DNA from 2 places in the Shewanella sp. YLB-07 genome. Region 1 is predicted to be linked to the other one. Evidence: riboswitches for the same ligand, from Rfam matches in the RefSeq annotation. Region 1 holds a riboswitch; the other holds the start of a gene.
The links. A riboswitch is a leader RNA that binds a small molecule or an ion and turns the genes downstream of it on or off. The one in region 1 is predicted to bind cyclic di-GMP.
Positions count from the first base shown of each region.

Region 2: linked by a shared signal. The riboswitch ahead of gbpA (N-acetylglucosamine-binding protein GbpA) and the one ahead of FS373_RS11415 (glycosyl hydrolase family 18 protein) in region 1 are both predicted to bind cyclic di-GMP.

Region 1 is NZ_VOQB01000004.1:410,754-414,173, forward strand. Features, by position in the region: gene FS373_RS11410 (M24 family metallopeptidase) at 1-926, shown strand, start outside; cyclic di-GMP riboswitch class I at 1,321-1,440, shown strand; gene FS373_RS11415 (glycosyl hydrolase family 18 protein) at 1,589-3,420, shown strand, end outside.
Region 2 is NZ_VOQB01000004.1:250,867-254,286, reverse strand. Features, by position in the region: gene FS373_RS10720 (efflux RND transporter permease subunit) at 1-66, shown strand, start outside; gene FS373_RS10715 (DUF2892 domain-containing protein) at 133-348, shown strand; gene FS373_RS10710 (rhodanese-like domain-containing protein) at 386-733, shown strand; cyclic di-GMP riboswitch class I at 1,241-1,339, shown strand; gene gbpA (N-acetylglucosamine-binding protein GbpA) at 1,405-2,823, shown strand; gene FS373_RS10700 (cytochrome b) at 3,041-3,420, shown strand, end outside.

The DNA.
Region 1 (3,420 bases):
GCTATATGGTTATCGAAGGTAAGGTGAATACCTGGCATGAGGATGAGAGCCCGTACGCCCTGTTCGGTGAAGTGCTCAAGCAGATGGACATCAATAGCGGCAAAGTTGGTATCGATGAGTCTGCAGCCTTCTTCATCTTCGATGGTGTCCGCCTGGCTCATGGTCAGTTCGATTATGTTAATGCTAAGCCTGTGACTGCGAGTTGTCGCATGATCAAATCTGATACCGAGCTTAGCTTGTTGCAACGTGCTAAGGACATGACTCTTGAGGTACATAAAGCGGTGGCTCGTATCTTGAGAGAAGGCATCACAGTCGGTGAAATTGAAGCCTTTATCAATGATGCTCACAAGGCCGTGGGTGCTCCTGCCGGTTCTTACTTCTGTATCGTGTTATTTGGTGAAGACAGTGCTTATCCTCATGGGGTTAAGTCGCCTAAAGCGCTTGAGCAAAACGACACGGTTCTTATCGACACAGGTTGTCAGCTGCAAGGTTATAACTCAGATATCACCCGCACCTTTGTGTTCGGTAAACCGAGTGATCGCCAACGTGAGATTTGGCAGCATGAGCAAGATGCTCAGATTGCGGCATTTGAGGCGGCTAAGATTGGTGTCCCCTGTGCCAGTGTCGATAGGGCAGCCCGTGATGTGCTTGAAGCCGCTGGCTTTGGTCCAGGCTATGCGGTGCCTGGCTTGCCTCATAGAACCGGTCACGGTATCGGCTTAGACATTCATGAGTGGCCTTATCTGGTGCTTAATGACCAGACGCCTCTGGCTGCGGGTATGTGTTTTAGTAATGAGCCCATGTTATGTGTCCCTGGCGAGTTTGGTGTGCGTCATGAAGATCACTTCTATATGACAAAGGAAGGCGCTGTGTGGTTCACCAAGCCAATGCATTCCATCGATGATCCTTTTGGATATGAAGCTTGATTTTAAGCTGCAACTTTAAACTTGTACTTTAAGTTTCGAATTGCTAAAAGAGAAAAGTAGAGAGCAGGTATGAGTAGTCCTGCTCTTTTTCATTTTTAATCTCCTTGCATTAGACTTGTTAACTCAAATCTTGCTTTTATTAGCTCTGCTTTCTAGTCCTTTTTTACAAGGTATTTTGCAGATTTAATCAGTACTTCCTCAAACCCCGTTTAGTGTAATCTTCCTCTCTAAGTGTATTTATCTTCAGAATACTTTGCTAAACATTGCTTTTATGATTATTTAAACCATTAACAATCATTGGCTTGTGATAATGTAAAACTAGGTGTTGCATTTATGTTCAATTTAAGATTATGCTAAACAAGTGATGACAGCGTTGTCATTTAATGTGCGAATTTTGAATGAAAGGCAAACCAATCGAAAGGTTGGGACGCAAAGCCTCCGGTCTAAGGGGATAGTGTTGAGAAGGTCGTTCTCTCAGTACTATCGCGGTACCTATGATCGCGGGGATGTTTCAGGAATTTCTTCGTGTGATGTGATGGTACAAAGAACCGCAAAGGTCGCTACCATTATATCCATGGTATTAAGAATAGGTTGTTATCCTGTTCAGCTTTGTTTGCCTTATTGATTATTTTATAAAAAATAAAAAACAATAAGGACACCCTATGTTTAACACTAAACTCTCATCCGCTGCGCTCGTCGTGGCTAGCGTACTCGCCTCATCGGCTTATGCAGCTGTTCCTGGTAAGCCAACGATAGGTTGGGGCGAAACCAATTTTTCAATTATTGAAGTTAACCAATCTGCCACCGCTTACAATCAACTCGTTACCGTTAAAGATGCCGCAGAAGTCTCTGTTAGCTGGAACTTGTGGTCAGGTGAGTTGGGTGAGACGGCTAAGGTGTTATTTGACGGGGTAGAGGTCTGGTCGGGCACTTCCACGGCGTCAGGATCTGCGACATTCAGTATCAATCAAGGTGGTCGCTACCAGATGCAGGTTCAGCTTTGTAACGCTGAAGCTTGTACTCTCAGTGATGTTAAAGAGATCATAATCGCCGATACCGATGGTAGCCACCTGTTGCCGTTAGAGACTCAGCTTGGGGAAAATAATAAGCCCTACGTCAACAAGTCTGGCAAGGTGGTGGGCAGTTATTTTGTCGAGTGGGGCGTTTACGGTCGTAAGTTTCCCGTCGATAAGATGCCGGCACAAAATCTCACTCATATTCTTTATGGCTTTACCCCCATCTGTGGTGGTGACGGTATCAATGACAGCTTGAAAGAGATCGAGGGCAGTTTCCAGGCTCTGCAACGCGCCTGTAGTGGCCGTGAAGATTTCAAGGTGGCGATACACGATCCTTGGGCGGCTGTGCAGATGCCGCAAGCCGGAGTCAGTGAGTTCTCTGACCCATACAAGGGTAATTTCGGTCAATTGATGGCGCTGAAACAAGCTCAGCCAGATCTTAAAATACTGCCTTCTGTCGGTGGCTGGACCCTGTCAGATCCTTTCTACTTTCTGGGCGACAAGGTCAAGCGTGACCGTTTCGTCGCGTCGGTGAAAGAGTTTTTACAGACCTGGAAGTTTTTCGACGGTGTGGATATCGATTGGGAATTTCCTGGTGGTAATGGCGCAAATCCAAATCTTGGCGATCCCGCTACCGATGGTCAAACCTATGTGCTCTTGATGAAAGAGCTTAGGGCCATGCTCGATGAACTGAGTGCTCAAACCGGCAGAAGCTATGAACTCACGTCTGCTATCAGTGCTGGCGCCGAGAAGATTGCCCTGGTGGATTATCAAGAAGCTCAGCAGTATATGGATAACATCTTCCTGATGAGCTATGACTTTTACGGCGCATGGTCAAACACAGATCTTAACCATCAAGCCGCGCTTTATGCCGCGAGCTGGAAGCCAGATACCAAGAACACTACTCAAATTGGCGTGAATGCGCTGCTCGCTCAAGGGGTCACTCCCGAGAAGATTGTCGTTGGTGCCGCCATGTATGGTCGAGGCTGGACTGGTGTAACTGGATACCAAGGTGGTAATCCATTTACTGGAACGGCAACTGGCAAGGTTAAGGGAACCTGGGAAGATGGCGTGGTCGATTATCGTCAAATTGTGAATGAATACATGTCTGGCGAATGGCAGTACGAATATGATGAGGTTGCCGAGGCTGCTTATGTATTCAAGCCTTCTACCGGTGACTTGATCACTTTCGATGATGCTCGCTCCGTAACAGCTAAAGGCCAGTATGTTATGGCGAATCAGCTAGGTGGTCTGTTTGCATGGGAAATTGACTCAGATAATGGTGACATTCTCAATGCTATGCATGAAGGACTCGGTCATGGCGAAGGTACGACACCCCCTGTTAACAAGGCGCCTATCGCGAATGCGGGCAGTGCACAAAGCGTCACTGGCCCGAGCGATATCGTGCTCGATGCTGGTTTGTCACGAGACCCAGAAGGACAAGCTATTACCTATGCCTGGACACAAACATCAGGCCC
Region 2 (3,420 bases), 160 kb from region 1:
ACCCTGTTAACTCTGGTAGTGATCCCTGTGCTCTATTATGCCGTGATGAAGAATAAATTCAGCTAAATCCATTATTTAAGCTGGTAACTTTAGTCAAACATTGGGGAGCCTAACTCCCTTCCAGGAGAACATATGTCAATAGAGCGTTTTATCATGGCCTTCGCAGGGATCATGGTACTGATATCACTTGCCTTAACTGTGTGGGTCAACCCACACTTTGTCTGGTTCACCCTATTCGTCGGAGCCAACTTGTTTCAGAGCGCCTTTACCGGCTTCTGCCCCGTCGCTATTCTAATGAAGAAACTGGGTATGAAAACTGAGGCTCAGTGCGCCCTGGCTAAGCCTTAATCCAGTTAAACCATAGTAAAGAGAAGAGGAAAAATCTATGTTGAGATCCATAGCCGACATCATGGCCGAAGTGAAAGCCCCATTAAATACCATCACGGCGCAACAAGCCGCCTTAATGTGCCAGAGTAAAAATGGCGTATTAATCGATGTGCGTGAAACATCCGAACGGGCCCAACAGGCCGTAGAGAGCGCAGTACATATTCCCCGTGGCGTATTAGAGATGAAGATGCTCACCCTCTATCCTGACGAGAAACAGGCCATCTTCATTCATTGTGGCTCGGGGGTCAGAGCATGTCTGGCGGCGGAGCAGTTGCTGAGACTTGGATATGAGAATGTGTGGGCGATCACCTGTAAACAGGATGCCGTCTTCGCCGCCAATAGCTAGTCGCCGATCATAGCCTCGCTAACAATAGAGGCTATCAAATCGACGAGCTAACCAATGAGTCGGTCACCACTCGATGACTGACCCACATTTTCACACTGCATCCAGCTTGTTTTGCGGAGCAAACAATACAGATTAAAATATTAGTCAAATTATCTCAGAAAATGAAAAAAATCATCCCAGTCAAAAAATACTCCCAGTGTCGAAATACTAGCGTAAGAGTCAAAATTCTATCCACAGCTAAAAAGACCAATAAACCAAATGTCTTACAGACTGGGCCATCAGCAAATGGCCCAAAACATAAATCAACAGTTACGCAACCCATATGGCACGGTAAAAAACGCAAGCATTAACATACTCTAAATTAGAGTATTTATTCACATGCAACACTTTGTAACCAGGCAAATAAAATAGCTTTAACTTTTTGAATTTAAACTGTAGTTTCTCGCTTACATTCGTTCATTCGTACGGTAAAGCAGATACAAGCCGCTCAATAAACGAATGCCATTATTAGTCACTTGGCAAACTAGTTGAAAGACTAGGACGCAAAGCTTCCGATCTAAAGATGTTAGTCAGTTAACTAGCATCCAAGATAGCGGGGTTGCAACTTACTGAAGTTAGCGCTTCAGGCCAAATTGACTGTTCACAAATCTATCAATTAATTGGAAGTATTTATGACAGTAAATCAAAATATAATTCGCCTCTTTGCTGCAAGTACACTGCTTGCCAGTACAGGCGCATTCGCCCATGGGTACATCACAACACCTGGGACCGAAGCCCGAGGTTACCTTTGTGATAAACAGCCGGAAAACAGTAACTGTAATGAGCTAAGAGGAAACTCTCAAAGTCTGGAAGCACTTAAAGGTTTTCCAGCTTCTGGGCCTGCAGATAGCCAAATAGCCAGTGCAGGCACTCCCTATAAAGTACTCGATGAGCAGTCCCCTTTGCGATGGGTAAAGAAAGAGATTGAATCTGGCCCGATGGAGATCCACTGGACCTTCACCGCCAACCACAGAACCGCTAAGTTTCATTACTACATGACCAAACAGAACTGGAACCCGAGTGCGGCACTCACCCGAGACAGTTTCGAACTCGAGCCGTTCTGTGAAGTAGATTATAACGATCAGGTTCCTCCTATGGCTCTGTCCCATATGTGTAATATTCCTGAGCGTAGCGGTTACCAAATAATGCTAGCAGTTTGGGATGTAGCGGATACGGCTAATGCCTTCTATAACGTTGTCGACCTCACCTTCGATGATGAAACACCTGAAGGTTGGAAGCATGGCGGTACTATCATCCCATCTAGCGACTTAAAAGCTGGTGACTTGGTGAGAACCCGTGTATTTGCTAATGGCAGCGAAGTTTCAGGTTTAGCTACACGCCTTGAAATAACACAAGATACTCAGGCCTATGTCTGGTCTTATGCTTTAGCCACTAAGATCAATGCCGAGCAAAGTGAAATCCAATCGGGGCAGGTCAATACTCAGGCTGAATTTGTGCCAGTCTACGGCAGCAATAAGATATTTGTCAGCAAGGCAAGCGACATCACCAGCGTAGAAATTCAGATAGAACAATTGCCACCAGAACATGATGTCACTATCACAGGAGTAGAGGGCAGTTATGAAATCCAAGATGGCTCAGTGACAATAAACTTCGAAGCTAGCGCAACTGGCGATACCATGTTGGTAAATGCAACCCTATATGATCATGGCGGCGCACCGCTGGCCTACGAACATGCCGTGGTTGAAGACAATGCCAGCCATAGTTTTGCAATTACGCCAGTGGCTAATGTCCAAGCTGACCATCATATTCTCAAACTGATAAGTAGTCCCAAAAATGGCGGAGATAATGTCCATGAAAACTTCGATATCATGTTCAAAGAGCCAAGCACTGGAGAGTATGACTATAGCTTCCCTGAAGGGTTAGGCTCTTACGTTGAAGGCACTAAGGTGTTTCAACCGAAAAACGGTCAAATCTATCAGTGTAAAGCCTTTCCATACAGCGGTTGGTGTAACATCTGGAGCGAAAGTGCCTCTCAGTATGAGCCAGGTGTAGGCAGCAACTCTTCCGATGCCTGGGATGAAGTAAACTAGTTCACACTGACTAAATACCAATCCTCCCAAAAATAAAAGCGATCGTTAACGATCGCTTTTTTCATGCCTCATAGACAAAGAGTCAGATTTAAATTAATGCTCAATTAAAACACTTAATAGAAGGTGCCGAACATACAGAAGGTGGCATAGCCTTCTGTCATAAACCGGAGAAGTTGACATCTATTTCGTACTCTTATCTCGTTTGAAGGAGAGAGCAATGACAAGCTCACCATTAAAAAGCACACAGGCTCATTACGACTTATTAACTCGTTTTTTTCACTGGGTGATCGCGTTTACTATTATTTATAATACAATTGCTGGATATACCATGTTCGTACTCGAAGAGACATATCCAGTCATCTATCAATTTATTGGAGATATCAACGTATCCCTAGCCAGTGTGGTAGCAATACTTTTTATATTTCGCTGGATATGGTCACACTTCAGACAGGAGCCTGATTCAAGCAGCGGCCTCCCATTACTACAGAAAAAGATAGCCAACATTGTTCATTCAACTTTGTATTTAAACATGTTTATTGTTTATTTATCAGGATTTTTAATGCTAGAACATAGCTTTGAAATTTTCTGGTTGTTTGA